DNA from 3 places in the Pseudarthrobacter sp. WHRI 8279 genome. Region 3 is predicted to be linked to each of the others. Evidence: riboswitches for the same ligand, from Rfam matches in the RefSeq annotation. Region 3 holds a riboswitch; each other region holds the start of a gene.
What was found. A riboswitch is a leader RNA that binds a small molecule or an ion and turns the genes downstream of it on or off. The one in region 3 is predicted to bind thiamine pyrophosphate.
Positions count from the first base shown of each region.

Region 1: it holds a riboswitch for thiamine pyrophosphate, as region 3 does, so the genes downstream of both, ABRP28_RS08485 (FAD-dependent oxidoreductase) here and thiD (bifunctional hydroxymethylpyrimidine kinase/phosphomethylpyrimidine kinase) in region 3, are expected to answer to the same signal.
Region 2: it holds a riboswitch for thiamine pyrophosphate, as region 3 does, so the genes downstream of both, ABRP28_RS13985 (ECF transporter S component) here and thiD (bifunctional hydroxymethylpyrimidine kinase/phosphomethylpyrimidine kinase) in region 3, are expected to answer to the same signal.

Region 1 covers NZ_CP168162.1:1,875,189-1,881,133, reverse strand. The annotation lists gene ABRP28_RS08500 (DEAD/DEAH box helicase) at 1-1,055, opposite strand, end outside; gene ABRP28_RS08495 (RNB domain-containing ribonuclease) at 1,357-2,886, opposite strand; gene thiE (thiamine phosphate synthase) at 2,962-3,711, opposite strand; TPP riboswitch at 3,739-3,856, shown strand; gene ABRP28_RS08485 (FAD-dependent oxidoreductase) at 3,852-5,204, shown strand; gene thiS (sulfur carrier protein ThiS) at 5,213-5,449, shown strand; gene ABRP28_RS08475 (thiazole synthase) at 5,455-5,945, shown strand, end outside.
Region 2 covers NZ_CP168162.1:3,025,317-3,031,261, forward strand. The annotation lists gene ABRP28_RS13975 (energy-coupling factor transporter transmembrane component T) at 1-369, opposite strand, end outside; gene ABRP28_RS13980 (ABC transporter ATP-binding protein) at 366-1,922, opposite strand; gene ABRP28_RS13985 (ECF transporter S component) at 1,922-2,545, opposite strand; TPP riboswitch at 2,610-2,749, opposite strand; gene ABRP28_RS13990 (heme-degrading domain-containing protein) at 2,823-3,365, shown strand; gene ABRP28_RS13995 (hypothetical protein) at 3,462-3,671, shown strand; gene ABRP28_RS14000 (DUF4383 domain-containing protein) at 3,802-4,296, shown strand; gene ABRP28_RS14005 (iron-containing redox enzyme family protein) at 4,367-5,422, shown strand; gene ABRP28_RS14010 (glycosyltransferase) at 5,419-5,945, shown strand, end outside.
Region 3 covers NZ_CP168162.1:1,434,211-1,440,155, reverse strand. The annotation lists gene ABRP28_RS06495 (Rne/Rng family ribonuclease) at 1-3,356, shown strand, start outside; TPP riboswitch at 3,556-3,653, shown strand; gene thiD (bifunctional hydroxymethylpyrimidine kinase/phosphomethylpyrimidine kinase) at 3,661-5,220, shown strand; gene rplU (50S ribosomal protein L21) at 5,484-5,792, shown strand; gene rpmA (50S ribosomal protein L27) at 5,854-5,945, shown strand, end outside.

The DNA of each region.
Region 1 (5,945 bases), 440 kb from region 3:
ATGCCGCGGGCGGCGACGTCGGTTGCCACCAGGACATCCACCTTGTTGTTGCGGAAGGCCCGGAGTGCCTGTTCGCGCGCACCCTGTCCGAGGTCGCCGTGGATCGCTGCTGCCGCGAAGCCGCGGTCCACCAGTTCCTCTGCAACCTTGGCCGCGGTGCGCTTGGTCTTGGTGAAGATGATGGTGCGGCCGCGCCCCTTGGCCTGGAGGATGCGGGCCACCACCTCGATCTTGTCCATGCTGTGCGCGCGGTAGATCAGCTGGCGGATGTCCCGCTTGGTGAGGCCTTCGTCATCCGGGTCAGCGGCGCGGATGTGGGTGGGCTGGGTCATGTAGCGGCGGGCCATGGCAATGACCGGCCCGGGCATGGTGGCGGAGAACAGGAGGGTCTGGCGGACCGCCGGCGTGGCCGCGATCAGGGTCTCGACGTCGGGCAGGAAGCCGAGGTCAAGCATTTCGTCGGCCTCGTCCAGGATGACGATCTTCACGTTTTTCAGGCTCAGGTGCTTCTGCTTGTAAAGGTCGATGAGGCGCCCGGGGGTTCCCACCACAACCTCCACGCCGTTCTTCAGGGCCTCCACCTGGGGCTCGTAGGCCCGGCCGCCGTAGATGGTGGCGATGCGGGCGTTCCGCTTGCGGGAAGCAGTCTGAAGATCGTTGGCCACCTGCACCGCGAGTTCGCGGGTAGGGACGATGACCAGGGCCTGCGGTGCGCCGGGGACCGCGAGTTTCTCGTAGCCGGCGTCGTCCCGGCCCACTACCCGCTGCAGGGCGGGGATGCCGAAGCCCAGCGTCTTGCCGGTGCCGGTCTTGGCCTGGCCAATGATGTCGTGGCCGGAGAGGGCCACCGGCAGGGTCATGGCCTGGATGGGGAAGGGATGGGTGATTCCGGCGTCCGCCAGGGATTCCACGATGTCGGCGCGGACGTTGAAGTCCGCGAAGGACTTTTCCTCGATCTCGTGCGGCTTCTCGTCGGAGATGATGGTTTCTTCCGGCTCGATCGTTTCGGTGCCGGAGTCGTCCGTCAGAAGCTGGTGGGTATGCAATTCACTCACGTGGAGTTTCCTTATTCATTTGGGCAAGGGCGCTGCCTGCTCAACGGGCCGGCCTTGGCCGTTCCGGAGCACGCTCAGGCGCGCAAGCAATTCCAGTGGAAGCCGATCGCGGGCTATCTAAAATGCTGGCACTGGTGACCAGCGGGTGTTTCTCAAGATCGCGTAGGGGCGGGCTTGTTGGTTTCAAATCAAGGAAATCAACGACCGGGCATCCATTTCTACCTCTCCAGTCTAGCCGCAAGGGCAGGGAAACCCGGCTTTGGACCGCCGTGCCTGCCAGCTGGAAGGAAATCAGCCCGCTTCAGGACAGTGGCGGGACCAGTTCAAAATGCACTTCGCGGGTGGCGATATCGGAGGACACCAGGCGCACGCGGACCTTGGTGCCGGCCTCCAGCTCGCCGGCGCAGCGGGCCGTGACGGCAGGTTCGGCAATCTGGATAATGCCGGAGCCCCCGTTGCCGTTGCCATTGCGGCCGTTTCCGTTCCTGCCGTTGCCGCCGTTGCCGTTCTTGCCGGTGCTCCCGTTCCCGTTTTCCTTTTGGGGCTTGGATCCGGAGATGACAATTGCGTCGAACTCCTGCCCGATGTGGTTGACCAGGAGCGCCGCCTCCACGGTGTCCAGGGCCATGCGCTCCATCCGGGACGCCAACTGGTCCGAGCCGGCCATGATCTCGGGAAGCGAGGGCAGCGCATCACGGACCCAGCCGGGCACCTCGCCACCATTGCACAGGGCCTCGCAGGTCACCAGGACAAAGCGGTCCACCAGGCGGCGCAGAGGCGCGGTGGTGTGGGCGTAGGCCGCGCCAATGGCGGACTGAACGGCGTCTTCGGGGACCGTGCCGTCGAACGCCGTGTACGCAGCCCCCCGGAAGAGCATTCCCGCTGAATGCATAATGGCCAGCTGCCGGGGCTCGGTGGGGTCGAGGCTGCGAAGGTACTCGCCGTAGCTCACCTCACCGTCCCAGGGCTTTCCGAGGGCCTCCGTCTGGAGCCGGAAATGGTGCAGGGAACGCTCGTCCGGTGACGGCATGGTGCGGAGGATGCCCACTTTGCCGGCCAGCATCAGCTGCGCCGCCGCCATGCCCGTCATAAGCGAGATCTGGGCGTTCCAGTCCTCGACGGGCAGCTGCGGGGCCGCCGAAATCCGGTAGCCGCCGTCGGGAAGCTGGACAATCTCCTGGTCCGGCATGTTCAGGCTTGCGCCGTCCCGCGCGCGCTCCAGCGCCACGCGCTTTAGCCCCACCTCTTTGAGGAGGACCAGGACGGCGGAAGGGCTGCCGCCGTCCAGCTCCTCCTGGGCGCCCTTGTAGCTGAGCTTGGCGCGGCTGCGCATGCGGGCCCGCCTGACCGTGACGGCGGTGACTTCGGCGCTGGCGTCGAGCCGGAAATCCCAAACGAACGCCGAACAGTCCTGCCCCGGCAGGAGGCTTCCCGCGCCTTCGCTGATGACTTCCGGGTGCAGCGGAATGCGGCCGTCCGGGGTGTAGAAAGTCTGCCCCCGGCGCCGTGTCTCGGCGTCCAGCGGCCCGCCGGGAGCCACGAAGGCGGGAACGTCGGCGATGGCATACAGCACGCGGTAGCCGCTGCCGTCCCGCTCAATGTAGAGCGCCTGGTCAAGGTCGGTGGACGACGCCGGGTCGATGGTGATGAAGTCGATGGCGGTGAGGTCATGGGCTGGCAGCTGCAGTGCCGACACCGCGGCCTCGGCGTCCTTCACGGCATCTTTTGGATACTCGTTCGGCAGCTCAAGCTCCGTCCGCAGGGCGCTGAGTGCAGCCTCGAGGGCGTTGGTGTGCTCGTGGACATTGGGGGCCAGCCGATGATGTGACACGAAAATCAGCGTAGCCCGAATTTCGCAAATAGTGCACCGGGCCGCCCGCGGCTGCCCCGGAGATCCGGCTCCGCGTCAGGGGCGGGCAGCGTCCAGGGCGCCGAGCAGCGATGCGGCAGCGGCTGCCGGATCATCGGCTTCCGTGATGGCCCGGACCACAACGATCCTGCTGGCACCGGCCGCCACCACCTGCTCCACGTTGCCGTGGTCAATCCCGCCGATCGCGAACCAGGGCACGCCGCCGTCGGGCTTTCCCTGCCCCTGCGCCGCCGAGGCGGCGGCCGCATGCTTCACCAGGCCCAGGCCGACGGCGGCGCGGCCGGGCTTGGTGGGTGTTGCCCACAGGGGGCCCACGCAGAAGTAGTCGAGTGCGGCTGGGCCGGCGGCAGCGGCCAGGGCGGCGTCCACCTGGTCAGGGCTGTGGCTGGACAGGCCGATTGCGGCGTTCCCGTTCAGCAGCGTCCGGGCTGCCTTGAGGGGAAGGTCTTTCTGGCCGATGTGGAAGACGGGAGCGCCGGAGAGCACAGCAATATCCGCGCGGTCATTTACTGCCCACAGCCTGCCGTGGCGGACCGCTGCCTCCTTCAGGACGGCCAGGAGTTCCAGCTCCTCGGCGGCTTCGATGGATTTGTCCCGGAGCTGGATGGTGTCCACGCCGCCCGCGAATGCGGCATCCACGAACTGTTCGAAGTCGCCCTGGCGGCGGCGCGCATCCGTGCAGAGGTACAGGCGCGCATTGTGGATTCCGGCACTGCCTTCCGCATTGATAAAGGCGTCTGTACCGGACGGACGGGAAGCGGCGGCAGGGGGGTGGGACACATTCATGGGAGCCAGCCTAGTTCCTCTACACTGGGCTCGTACTGCGGGAGCCGCGGCAGCTGTCACAAAGCGCCGGGCTGAGAGGGCGTCAGAGCCGACCGCTTGACCTGATCCGGTTAATACCGGCGTAGGGAAGGAGACAATCGATGCCTCACGCACAAGGTGTGAGCAGCCGCCCTGTTCCCGGCTCCGCGATCACGGCGGATGTTGCCGTGATCGGCGGGGGAGCCATCGGCCACGGCATCGCCTGGGAGGCGAGGCGGTCGGGCCGTTCGGTGGTGGTGATCGATGACGCCCCGGGTTCGGGAGCCAGTTGGGCGGCCGCGGGGATGCTTGCCCCGGTGAGCGAGCTGCACTACCAGGAGGAGGACCTCCTGGAACTCATGCTCGATGCCTCCGCCCGCTGGCCGGGTTTCGCCGCGGACCTCGCCTCGGCCGCGGGTTCGGATCCGGGATATCTGACGACGCCGACCCTCGCCGTTGGTGCCGACGCCGCGGACAGACGCGCCCTGCTGGACCTGCGTGCCGTCCAGCTGTCCCACGGGCTCACGGTTGAACCGCTCACCATCCGCGAGGCCCGGCGCCGCGAGCCCCTGCTCAGCCCGGGCATTGCCTGTGCGCTGGATACCCCGGCGGACCACCAGGTGGATCCCAGGCTGCTGGTGGCCTGCCTCCGCCGCGCGTTGGCCCGGCCTTCCGGCGGGACGGCAGGCAACCGAAGTCATGTGCCGGGCGCCGTCGACGGATACGCGGTGCCGGACAAGGCAGCCGGCCTGCTCTGGAGGGACGGCGCCGTTGCCGGAGCAGTCCTGGAGGGCGGTGGGACCGTCCTGGCCGGGGAGACGGTGGTGGCCAACGGACTGCACGCCGCGGAACTCGCGGGACTGCCGGCAGGCCTGCACCTTCCACTGCGGCCGGTGCACGGGGACATCCTGCGGCTCGCAGTACCTGCCCACCTGCGGCCACTGGTGACCTCAACTGTCCGGGGGCTGGTCCGCGGGACCCCCGTGTATATCGTCCCCAGGCAGGACGGAACCGTGGTGGTCGGGGCAACCCAGCGTGAGGATGCGCTGGGAAGGGACGCAGGCTCCAGCGCGGGGGCAGTGTCTGCCGGGGGCGTGTACCAGCTTCTCCGCGACGCCCAGGTGCTTGTGCCCGCCGTCGCGGAGCTTGAGCTGCTCGAATGCACGGCACGTGCCCGTCCCGGCACACCGGATAACGCCCCGCTGCTTGGACGGGTGCCCCTGCCCGGCGAGCCCTCCGCAGGCCGCCATCCCGCTCCCGGAGGGCCCACCGCTCCGGGGGCCGGCGACGTGCCGGGGCTCATTGTTGCCACCGGGTTCTTCCGCCATGGCATCCTGCTCACCCCGGCCGCGGCCGCAATCTGCCGCGAACTCCTGGACGGCAGGGAAGACCCCCGCTGGGCCCCGTTCAACCCGGGCCGGTTCTGGGCGGCTCCCTCCCACCTGGCTGACGCGGCCCACCCACTCAACATTTAGGAGACAGCATGAACATCACCCTGAACGGAACCGGCCGCACCGTGGCCGGCGATTCGTCCATCGCGGCGCTCGTCAGCGAGGTCACGGGCCGTCCACTGGCTGCTGACGGCCGGGCCACGGACGGCCGGAAGCTGGGCGTGGCCGTGGCCCGCAATGCCCAGGTTGTGCCCCGCAGCCTGTGGTCCGCCACGGCGCTCGCCGAGGGCGACGACGTCGAACTTGTCACGGCAGTACAGGGAGGCTGACCACCATGACCGAAACCACCATCAACAGCAGCCAGCTCTCCGGCCTCAATGACCCGCTGGTCATTGACGGCGTCATCTTGGCATCCCGGCTCATCATGGGCACCGGCGGCGCACCCAGCCTCGACGGGCTGGGCGCCGCGCTCCTGGCTTCCGGCACTTCACTCACCACCGTGGCCATGCGCCGCTATTCGCCGGACGAGGCAGGCTCGCTCTTCCAGCTGCTGGTGGACCACGGCATTCGGGTCCTGCCCAACACGGCAGGGTGTTTTACGGCGCGTGACGCTGTCCTCACTGCCGAATTGGCCCGGGAAGCCCTCGAAACCGACTGGGTGAAGCTCGAGGTCATCGCAGACGAACACACCCTCCTGCCGGACGCCGTTGAGCTTGTGGACGCCACGGAGCAGCTGGTCAACAGGGGATTCAAGGTCTTCGCGTACACCAATGACGATCCCGTCCTGGCCCTGCGGCTCGAAAACCTCGGAGCCACCGCTGTGAT
Region 2 (5,945 bases), 1.6 Mb from region 3:
CACGGCCGGAAGGGCGATGGCCAGCCCGCGCAGGGTGAAGCCCACCCCCAGCTCCAGCGAGCCTTCGCTCATGGTCCAGATGCCGACGTCGATCAGCGTCCTTCCGCTGTCCGGAGCCAGGATGGAGGTACTCCAGCCTCCCACGGCCGCGGCAAGGATCAGCGGCCAGCCGCGCTGCCACAGCAGCGTCACCGTCAGGCCAGCGAGAGGGAACAGCAGGAATTCGAAAGCCAGCGCCACCGATGCGGAAACCCAGTCGATCGAAAGGGCCAGTACGGCGGTGATGAGGAAGACGGCGGCGAACTTGCTCAGGGGATTGGCCCGGGCCAGCAGGGCCTGGTTGCCGCGCAGGTTCAGCTCCTGCCTCATGGCGCCACCGGTTCCGGGGCAGCCATGCGCAGCTCAGTGCCACCCAGCGCGGCCGTGAACTCGGCGTCGTGGGTTACGGACACCACTGCGGTGCCGGCATCCAAAAGCTCGGACAGGAACGAGGCCAGCTCCGCCCAGGTGTTCGCATCCTGGCCGAACGTCGGCTCGTCCAGCACCAGCACCTGGGGATGCGCTGCCAGCACGGTGGCCACGGAGAGACGCCGTTTCTCCCCGCCGGAGAGCGTATAGGGGTTTGCGTCCACGAGGTGGGTCAGCCGCAAACGCTCCAGCAGCTCGTCAACGCGTTCTTCCCCGTGTCCAAGGTGCCGCGGGCCGAAGAGCAGCTCATCCAGCACCCTCCCGGTGACGAACTGGTGCTCGGGTTCCTGGAACACGGTACCGATCCGCTCAATGAGCGCCTCGGCCTTCCAGGCGTAAGGGTCAATCCCGGCGCCGCGGCTGAGCTCCAGGGTTGCGGAAACCTTGCCTGCCACCGGCTCCAGGAGCCCCGCGAGGGTCAGCGCAAACGTTGACTTGCCCGCACCGTTGGGACCCGTGATGGCCAGCGCCTGCCCGGCCCGGACCTGCGCGGAAATGTCCTGCTGGACGGGGACCGGGGGTATTTTCCGAAAGCCGCTGCGGCGGGGGCGTTCGCGAGAGACCGCAAGTTTCTCGGCCGCCAGCAGCAGGGCTCCGGAGGGGGCGGCCGGGCTTGCTGACCGGGCCCGCGTCTGCGGAACGTACCCGGGCACCCACACGCCTGCCGCGGCCAGCATGGTCCGGGCTTCGGCGAGCACCTGGTCCGGAGGGCCGTCAAGCAGCACGGCATCATCGGTGGCGCTGCCCGGCTGCAGCACCACGATCCGGTCCACCAGGTCCTTCCACACAGCCACCCGGTGCTCCACCACAACCAGCGTGGCACCGGTTTTGTCCAGGCAGCGGCCCACGGCGTCGCGGACTTCCAGCACACCGGCCGGGTCCAGGTTCGCTGTGGGCTCGTCAAGCAGGATCAGGCCCGGCCGCATGGCAAGGATCCCTGCCAGCGCAAGGCGCTGTTTCTGTCCGCCGGACAGGGCCGACGTCGGATGGTCCAGCGGCAGGTGGGAAAGTCCGACGTCGTCCAGCGCTTCGTGCACGCGGGCCCAGATGGCGTCGCGGGGCACGGCAAGGTTTTCGGCGCCGAAGGCGACGTCGTCGCCAACGCGGGAAAGGACCACCTGCGTCTCCGGGTCCTGCTGCATCAGTCCCGCCCGGCCGCGCTGCTCCCGGGGCACGGCGCCGTCAACCAGCAGTGAGCCCGTCTCGTCGGAGTCCCCGGTGTCGCCGCCGTCGTCGTTTATGTCCCCCAGCACCCCTGCCAGGGCGTGGAGGAGCGTGGACTTGCCGGCACCGGAAGGTCCCAGGAGAAGCACCCGCTCCCCCGGGCGGACCTCCAGGTCGAGGGCACGCACGGCCGGCCTGGTGCGCCCTGCATGGCGCCAGCCCCAGCCACGGGCCGTGACGGCAGCCGGACGCACCGGGGTCGATGCCTCATGCCGCGAAGGGGCGCCCATCAGGAGAAGACAGGCTCCGTTGCCGCCTTGCGTGATGCAAAGGAGCTCAGGACACCAGTCCTGGCCAGGCCGCGGGTGGCAACCCAGGACAGCGCCCCGGCGATGATGGCGCCGGAGATGGCGGTGAAGATGATGTACGCCAGCTTGTCGCCGGCGGCGTAGGCAATGTTCCAGCCCCACGGTGCGAACGAGTCGTTCAGGCCGCAGAAAAGACCGGCGGCAGCGCCTGCCAGCAGGGCTACGGGCAGGTTGAACTTCCGGTACACGAAAATGGCGAAGATGATCTCCGCGCCAAGGCCCTGAACGAACCCGGAGAACAGTACGGACGCCCCGTACTGGGAGCCCATGAGCAGTTCACCGGTGGCTGCCACCGTCTCGCAGAAGAGCGCAGCGCCGGGCTTGCGGATGATAAGCATGCCCAGGACAGCCGGAATCATCCAGCCTCCGGCGATCAGGCCGGTCAGGGGCGGGTAGACGGCATTCATGGGCCCGGAGACCGCGGCGGCACCCTGGGACCAGGCCCAGAAGATGACGCCGCCGGCGACGGCGATGAGGGCCGCCACCACGATGTCCACGACGCGCCAGGACTTGCCGGCGGGCTTCTTGATTGCTGTTGTTGCCATGTAGTCCTCCTGAGGAACAGGAGGGGAAAGTGGGCGCGGTTTCCGGCACTGCTGCCGCTGCGCGCACTTCGAGAACTCGACTCCCTTGCGCCGGTACTAACCGGATCAGGTTCGAGGGTCTGCGGCTGTCCGCACTCTCAGCGCCCACCTGCGGTCCCTGGCATGGCCAGTGATGCCGACGGCGGCGCTCCCCTGTCGTTGAATGATTCTGTTTGGTGAAATATCCGCCCTGTTGGGCGTGGTTCAGTTTACCGCAGGGAGGGGTAGATTGTGGGCCATGACTGCGAATCCACCAGATATGACCGGGTACGATCCAGATTCCCAGGCTGCCCAGCCGGAGGGATCCCTGGAAGCACTGATTGCCCGGATTGAGGCGGAGGTCCGGGAGTTGCAGTTTCCCGGCTTTTCCATGGATGACGCCCTGAACCTGGGGCTGCTCCTGGTGGAGTTGGGCAAGGAACGCGGGCTGCCCATCGCCATCGACATCAGCAGGGGCGAGCAGGCCCTCTTCCACGTTGCCCTGCCGGGGGCAACGCCGGACAACATGCACTGGATCGGGGCCAAGAAGCGGACCGCCGCCCGGTACGAGGCCCCTTCCCTGCTGGTGGGGCTGCGCGCCAGGCTCCAAGGAGGACGGATCGAAGACAACGCCTGGTTCGACCAGACCCGCTACGCCGCGCACGGCGGCTCCTTCCCCCTGTATGTCACCGGAGTGGGTGCCGTGGCAACCGTCACCGTGTCCGGTTTACCGCAAGTGCAGGACCATGACCTGGTTGTCGAGGCCCTCCGTGACATCCTCGGGCAGGCCGGCGCGGACTGACGGGTACGCCGTCGCCGCCCCCGCGTGCATGGACACCCCCGGGGCGGCGGGAGTACATTCGAGCCGAGTGGCGGGTATTCCATCCAGGAGGGCGTCGTGACCGGTCCAGCATCCGAGAACCAGGTCCGGGCGGCGCTGGACAAAGCCTCGGACGAGATGCTTTTCATCGGCCCGGACCACCCCTACTATCCGCTGCTTGCGGAACTGGTGGCCGTCGTCGGGAAATCCTGGCAACAAGGCTACGAGCACGGCCGCCGCGGAGGCCCGCCCACAAACCCGTACGCGTGGAACGGCGCGGGAGGATAGCAGCCTGCGTTCACTGCGCAGCCTGGGTTCAGCGCGCCGGCGCCCGGCCCCAGCAGAATACAAAGGCTGCTTAGCATTTATTAGTAATCATGCTTACTATGTTGTCTCCAGCGTTTGAGGAGTACAGCACATGGCAGCCAGCATCCGCATGAAAGGCGCCCGCACAGGCCTGCAGAACGCTGCCCTCGGAACGGGCGCCGTTTTCAGCCTGGCCGGCATCCTGGGATTCATTCCCGGCGTTACCTCCAATCATGGCTCGCTCCGCCTGGCCGGCCACGCATCGGAAGCGCTGCTGCTCGGGGTCTTCCAGGTGTCCGTCCTCCACAACGCCGTCCACCTGCTCTTTGGGGCTGCCGGCATCCTGATGTCGCGCTCCCACCCGCAGGCACGGAACTTTCTCATTTACGGCGGCGTCATCTACCTGGTCCTTTGGCTGTACGGGCTCCTGGTGGGAGATCCCATCCCTGCGAACTTCATCCCCGCGAACCATGCGGACAACTGGCTCCACCTGGTTCTTGGCCTGGCGATGATTGCCCTGGCCATCATGTTCGCCCGGGGGCCGGCTCCCGCAGCGGACACCAGCAGCACCGCCAGTTCGTCAGCACCCGGGACCCGCCGCCGCTGACCATCATCTCCTGCCGGGCCCCCAGCGCCGGGGGCACGGACCCGCTACACGCCAGACCCGAAGGAGCATCATGAAAGTCCCAACAGCAAGGGGTCCCGTCAGCACCGCTTTGTTCAGCGCCCTCTCGGAGCTGCCGGGCACCGATGAGGGCGCCCTGGCGGCGCTGCAGCGGACGGTGGAAGGCCACCTTCCGGCAACTCTGGACATCATTGGCGACGATGACCTCCAGCTGACGCTCTTCTGCCTCTACGAGCTCCATTACTCCGGGCTTGAGGGCGTAAGCGACGACTGGGAGTGGGTGCCGGAACTGGTCCGGGTGCGCCAGCTCCTTGAAAAGCCGTTCGAAGCCGCGCTCCGGGAAGCTGCCGCGGCGGCCGCCGGGGATCTGGAACTCCCTGCCCAGTCCCGTGTCACCAGCGACGAAGTGGCAGACATTTTGTTCGGCCTGGCCGGGCGCGACAGCGGCCCCAGCCTCTCCCGGTATGTGGCCAAGCAGGCCAGCCTTGGCCAGCTCAAGGAATTCCTGATCCACAAGTCCATCTACCAGCTGAAGGAAGCGGACCCGCACACCTTCGCCATCCCGAGGCTCTCGGGGCGGGCCAAAGCGGCACTGGTGGAAATCCAGGCGGATGAGTACGGCGGCGGACGGCCCGAGCGTATGCACAGCGCCCTTTTTGCCCGCACCATGCGGGGCCTGGGAATGGATGACGGGTACGGGTCCTACGTGGACGCCGTCCCGGCGGTCTCCCTCGCGGCCGTGAACCTGATGTCGCTGTTCGGCCTGAACCGTCGGCTGCGCGGTGCCATCACCGGACACCTGGCCATCTATGAGATGACCTCGTCCCAGCCCAACCGCCTCTACGGCAGGGGCTTCCGCCGGCACGGTTTCGATACGGAGGTCACCCATTACTTCGACGAGCATGTGGAGGCCGACGCCGTCCACGAGCAGATCGCCGGCCGGGACCTTGCGGGCGGGCTGGTTGAGGCGGAACCCCATCTCCTGGCGGATGTCCTGTTCGGCGCCACTGCGGTCATGGCTGTGGACGGCAGGTTGTCTTCGCACATCCTGCAATCCTGGGAAAACGGCGTGTCCTCGCTGCGGGCGGAAGTGCTGGATGCGGCATGAACGCCCCGGCGCCAGGCAAGACGGCTGAGTACATCCTGCCCCTGCGCTGGACGGATGATTCGGACCTGCCGGACCTGGCCGCCTACCTCCGCCGCCTCACGAACTGGATTGCCGTCACGGTGGTGGACGGCTCCGCGCCGGACCTGTTCGAGCAACACCGCAGGGTGTTTCCGCCCACCGTCCGGCATCTCCGGCCGATGGCCGCAATCGGCAATGACCGCCCTGGTAAAGCCGGCGCCGGCCGCGGCGGAAACGGCAAGGTGGCGGGGGTGATGACAGGAGTAAGGGCCTCGACGGCGGACCTGCTGGTCATTGCCGACGACGACGTCCGCTACACGCGCGAGTCCCTCGCCGCCGTCGTCCAGCACCTCAGCTCAGCAGACGTGGTGAGGCCGCAGAACTACTTCGACCGCCTGCCGTGGCACGCGCGGTGGGATACGGCGAGGACCCTGATCAACCGCGCCTGGTCCGCAGACTTTCCCGGAACCCTGGCACTGCGCCGCAGCACCCTTGTGGCGGCAGA
Region 3 (5,945 bases):
CCGCCGAAGCCGCCCCTGCTGCGGTAACTGCAGAAGCCGCCGTGGACGCACCAGGCGCAGAGGCTGAGGCAGCCGAGGCAAAGGCGCCCGCCCGCCGGAGCAGGTCGCGGAAAAAGGTGGAGACCGCCGAACCGCTTCCTGTCTTTGCCGCGGAGGCCGGCGCAACGCCGGCAACCACCAACACCACCGACGACGGCGCTCAGCAGGCGCCTGCCGAGGCCGCCACGGAGGAATCGAAGCCTGTCCGGCGCCGCCGGGTGGCCACGCGCAAGACCTCGGCCCCCGCCGTCGTCCAAGCAGCGGAACCGCAGGCAGCGACGGCTGCGCCTGGCGAGACCGTTTCAGCTGAGGCCGCCCCCGCCGAGACCGCACCCGCTGCGCCGGCCAGCACGGCCCCCGCCGAAGCGCCCGCCGGCACTGAACCCACAGCGGAGGTTGCCGCCCAGGCGCCCGCAACCCAGCAGCCCGCAACCCAGGCGCCCGCAGCCGGCACAGCCGCTGGCGTTTCCGCGCAGGCACCCACCGCCGTCGAGCCTTCCACCGAAGCCGACGCTGAGCCCACCACGGCTTCGGCCACGAACAGCCCGTTTGGGTCGCTGTTCATGGAACCAGGGTCCGCCACGTCGGTACTCTTCCAGGCTCCGGACCTGAGTACCGTAGTCCGGCCCGCACCGGCAGCAGCCGAAGAAGCTGAAGCTGACGACGCCGAGGATGATTCAGACGACGCCGGCAGCCGCCGGAGGCGCCGTGGGCGCGGCCGCCGCGGCCGCAGCAGGACTGGCGAGCGTGACGGTGAAGATGCCGACGGCGCCGCAGACGGCGACGAGGCCGACGACGCTGATGAGGAGACCGCCGGGCCGGCCGATGAAGGCGTGACCTCCCGCCGTCGCCGCCGCCGCCGCCGTGGCGACCAGGACCTTGAACTGACGGGCGGGGGAGACGACGACCCGCCCAACACGGTCACCCGGGTCCGCGCCCCGCGCGCCGTGAGCGAACCCGCAGTGAACAACCGCGTCACGTCCGTCAAGGGTTCCACCCGCCTGGAAGCCAAGAAGCAGCGCCGCCGCGAATCACGCGATACCGGCCGCCGCCGTACCGTCATCACCGAAGCCGAGTTCCTGGCGCGCCGGGAATCGGTGGACCGGCAGATGATCGTCCGCCAGCGCGACGACAGAATCCAGATCGCCGTCCTCGAAGACGGCGTCCTGGCTGAGCACTTCGTGTCCAAGACCCAGCAGGACTCCCTGATCGGCAACGTGTACCTGGGCAAGGTCCAGAACGTCCTGCCGTCCATGGAAGCTGCGTTTGTGGACATCGGCCGCGGCCGCAACGCCGTCCTGTACGCCGGCGAGGTGAACTGGGAAGCCGTCAACCTTGAGGGCAAGCAACGCCGCATCGAGAACGCACTGAAGTCCGGCGACACCGTACTGGTCCAGGTGACCAAGGACCCGGTGGGCCACAAGGGCGCACGCCTGACCAGCCAGATCTCCCTGCCCGGCCGCTACCTCGTCTACGTGCCCGGCGGCTCCATGACCGGCATCTCCCGGAAGCTGCCCGACGTCGAACGCAACCGCCTGAAGCGGATCCTCAAGGACCGCCTCCCGGAGCACGCCGGCGTGATTGTGCGGACAGCCGCGGAGGGTGCGTCCGAGGAAGAGCTGACGCACGACATCAACAGGCTCCGTGCCCAGTGGGAGGGCATCGAAAGCCAGTCGAAGTCCACCAAGATCCTCGCCCCGGAGCTGCTCTACGGCGAACCGGACCTCACCATCAAGGTGGTCCGCGACGTCTTCAACGAGGACTTCTCCAAGCTGATCGTCTCCGGCGAGGAAGCCTGGGACACCATCGAGGCGTACGTCACCTACGTCGCCCCGGATCTCGTGGGCCGGCTCGAGAAGTGGACCAAGGACCAGGACATCTTCAGTGCCTGGCGGATCGATGAGCAGATCCACAAGGCCCTGGAGCGGAAGGTCTTCCTGCCCTCCGGCGGCTCGCTGGTGATTGACCGGACCGAAGCCATGACCGTGGTGGACGTCAACACCGGCAAGTTCACCGGCAGCGGCGGCAACCTGGAAGAGACAGTCACCAAGAACAACCTGGAAGCCGCAGAGGAAGTTGTACGCCAGCTCCGCCTCCGCGACATCGGAGGCATCATCGTCATCGACTTCATCGACATGGTCCTCGAGTCCAACCGGGATCTTGTCCTGCGGCGGATGGTGGAGTGCCTGGGCCGTGACCGCACCAAGCACCAGGTTGCTGAGGTCACCTCACTGGGCCTGGTGCAGATGACCCGCAAGCGCATGGGCACGGGGCTCCTTGAGGTCTTTGGCGAGCAGTGCGAGGCCTGCGCCGGCCGTGGCGTGGTCACCCACGACGACCCCGTGGAGCACCGCCGCGCCAACATCGTGGCCGCTGAGCACCACGTGCAGCGTTCCGAGCACCGGCCGGAGGCACGCGCCGAGGGCAACCGCCCCGAGGTCCAGCGCACGGACAGCAGCCAGCCCGGTGTCCGCCCTGACCGGAAGCGCCGCCGCGGCCGTGGCGGCCAGCAGCCGGAGGCCGCTCCGGCCGCCGCCGTCCACGTCCACACGGTCCACCCCGATCCGACGGACGCCGAGCGGCACGCGAAAGCGGAGGCCACCAGGCTGGCCCTTGCCAACATCGCGGCAGCTGCGCACGCTGCCCACCTGCATGACGATGAGTTGGCTGCCGCCAGGCAGGCAACGCAGGCCCAGCCTCCAGCGCCTGCAGAAACGGAGAAGCACGACGGCGACGCGTCCAGGCCCGCTGCCGTCCTGACCTTTGGCGGGGAGAAGGTAGTCCTGCCGTTCGTGGAGCACGCAGAGGAGCAGCAGGCGAAGCCTGCCCTTACCCTGGACCGCCTTGCCGCGGCCTTCGCCCACCTGGGCGAGCCCGCTCCAGCGGCTGAAACGCCGGCCGAAACGGCAGTGGAAACGCCGGCGGAAATGCCGGCAGGGCAGCCGGCCCGGCGTGAGGCGGAAGAGGCTCCGCGCCAGGCCTCCCAGCCCGAACGGGACAGGGAACGGCGGGAAGCTGAAACTGGCCGGCAGCAGCGGCCGGTGCCTGCCGCAGCGGAAAAGGACTACTCCGACCACACCCTGGAGCAGTCGCGCCCGCGCAGGGCACGCCGCAACCGCAGTGCCAGCCGCGCGCAGGGAGCCGCCAATGAGACCTCGGTCCAGCAGCATGAAAATGTTCCTGCCGCCGCGGCCGGGCATTCCCATGCAGCCAAGGCGCCGGCAACAGACCAGGCGGGTGCTTCCAGGCCGGCCGGCGACAAGCCGCAGGACGCACCGATTATCCTCGGCGTCGGGGTTCCCGCCTCAGAGCTCTAGAAGCTGGAGATCCAGGAACCGGATATCCAGCAGCGGGAGTAGTCAGTGACCGGATGCCCGGCCAGCCACAGGAAGTGGCTGGCCGGGCATCCGTTGCTTAAGGGCGCGCGTTCAACCCGCCGTTCAAACTGCGCGTTCCAGCCCGCGGCGGTCGCACTGTGTCACCTTCAGCCTGCGGACCGCAAAAAAGCTAGGCTAGGGAACCGACACGGGGTGCCGCGCAGAGAGCCGGCTGAGATCCAGACCCGTTGAACCTGTCCGGCTAGCACCGGCGAAGGGATGTCTCTTGTCTTCCACTCTCGCAATGCCCACTGCCTTCTTCCAGGGCACACCTGCGCCTTCTTCTGCAGTTGCTGCTGCTTCTGCCCCTGACGCGCAGGCCCGCCAGTACCGCGACGTGCCCCGGGTCCTGGCCATCGCCGGTTCTGACCCCTCCGGCGGGGCCGGCATCCAGGCAGACCTGAAAAGCATCGCAGCCCACGGCGGTTACGGAATGGCCGCCATCACCGCACTCACAGCGCAGAACACCCGCGGCGTGCGCGGCGTCCATGTTCCCCCCGCAGCCTTCCTCACCCAGCAACTCGATGCCCTCAGTGACGACATCAGCATCGACGCCGTAAAAATCGGGATGCTGGGCGACGCCGCGGTGATTGAAGCTGTCCGGGCATGGCTCGAAAAGGTGCGTCCCGGCGTCGTGGTGCTGGACCCGGTAATGGTGGCCACCAGCGGCGACCGGCTGCTCCAGGAATCCGCCGAGGCAGCCCTCCGCGAGCTGTTGCCCCTGGCCCACCTCATCACCCCCAACCTGGCCGAGCTTGCCATGCTGGTGGGCGGCGAGGTGCAGGAGAGCTGGGAAGGCGCCGTGGAACAGGGACACCGGCTCTCGGCAGCCACCGGGGCAACGGTGCTCGTCAAGGGAGGGCACCTGGCAGGGGACCAGTGCCCAGATGCGCTGGTCGATGCCGGCGGCAGGCTGAACCAGGACGTGGTGGTGGTTCCGGGACAGCGCGTGGCAACGCGCAACAGCCACGGCACCGGCTGTTCACTCTCGGCGGCTATGGCCACAGTCCAGGCACGGCTGGGCGACTGGGAGGCCACCCTCCGCGAGGTCAAGCCCTGGCTGGCCGGGGCGCTGCAGGCCTCGGAAACCCTGGAGGTGGGGACGGGCAACGGACCCGTGCACCACTTCCACCACGTGCCGGCGGTGCGTGGGGAGGGCAGCTTCGCTGCACAGCTGTGGGCGGACGCCAGGAAGGACCTGGCGGACATCTACGCGCTCGAATTCATCCGCGGACTGGTTGCGGGCAGCCTGCCGGAGAGGGATTTTGCCTACTATCTCGCGCAGGATGCCATCTACCTCAACGGATACTCGCGGGTGCTCGCACGGACCAGCGCCCTGGCACCCACGGAGGATGAGCAGCTCTTCTGGGCACGTTCCGCGGCGCAATGCCTGGAGGTCGAGTCTGAGCTGCACCGCTCCTGGCTGAGTACACGGACGGTTGCCCCGCAGCTGGGGCCTGTCACCAAGTCCTACGTGGACCACCTGGCCGCTGCGTCGGCCTCGGGCAGTTACGCTGTCCTCACCGCAGCCGTGCTGCCCTGCTTCTGGCTGTACGCCGAGGTGGGCGCAACGCTGCACGCCGAGTTCGTGGCCGGCGGGGAACCGGCAGGCCACCCCTACGCAGAGTGGCTGCGCACGTACGCTGACGAGGACTTTGCGGCGGCCACCCGCAGGGCGGTCACTATTGTTGACGGGGCCGGCCGCAGCGCTTCGGCGGCGGACCGGGACGCCATGGTGACGGCGTTCAGGCAGTCCTGCCGCCTGGAAGTGGACTTTTTCGACGCGCCGCGCCTTCATTCCTGACTGCCGCCGGCGCCGCCCACCGGTACTATGGTGGGGCACGGGTAAGGGTGCGGACTGGGCTGTGGTTCCTATCACAGACAACGCGCCGGAACCAGCCTCATTTGCGGCCGAAGCCAAAACTAGCGTATTCTAGATCTTCGGTGCTTACGCCAACACTTGGGTTATGACCCCACGGCGTTGAGGCACAGCGAGAGCCCACCCAATTATGGAACCGGGTTCCGCACGCAAATTTGTAATAAACGTCGAGAGAAGTGAGTTCCCAAGTGGTGTACGCGATTGTCCGCGCAGGCGGCCGCCAAGAGAAGGTTTCCGTTGGAGACTTCGTTACCCTGAACCGCGTCGCCGGTGGAGCTGGCAGCACCATTCAGCTGCCCGCACTGCTCCTGGTTGACGGTGACAAGGTCACCTCTGCCGCTGCTGACCTGGCCAAGGTAACTGTTACGGCTGAGATCCTCCAGGACCTCCGTGGTCCTAAGATTGTGATCCAGAAGTTCAAGAACAAGACCGGTTACAAGAAGCGCCAGGGTCACCGCCAGGAACTGACCAAGGTCAAGATCACTGGTATCAAGTAACCTTCCGTTACTGTTCAGGTTTTTCAGCAGATTCCCCAGAATTTAGAGGCAGGCATTTCAGATGGCACATAAAAAGGGCGCGAGCTCCACTCGCAACGGTCGTGACTCCAACGCACAGTACCTCGGCGTCAAGCGCTTCGGCGGCCAGGTAGT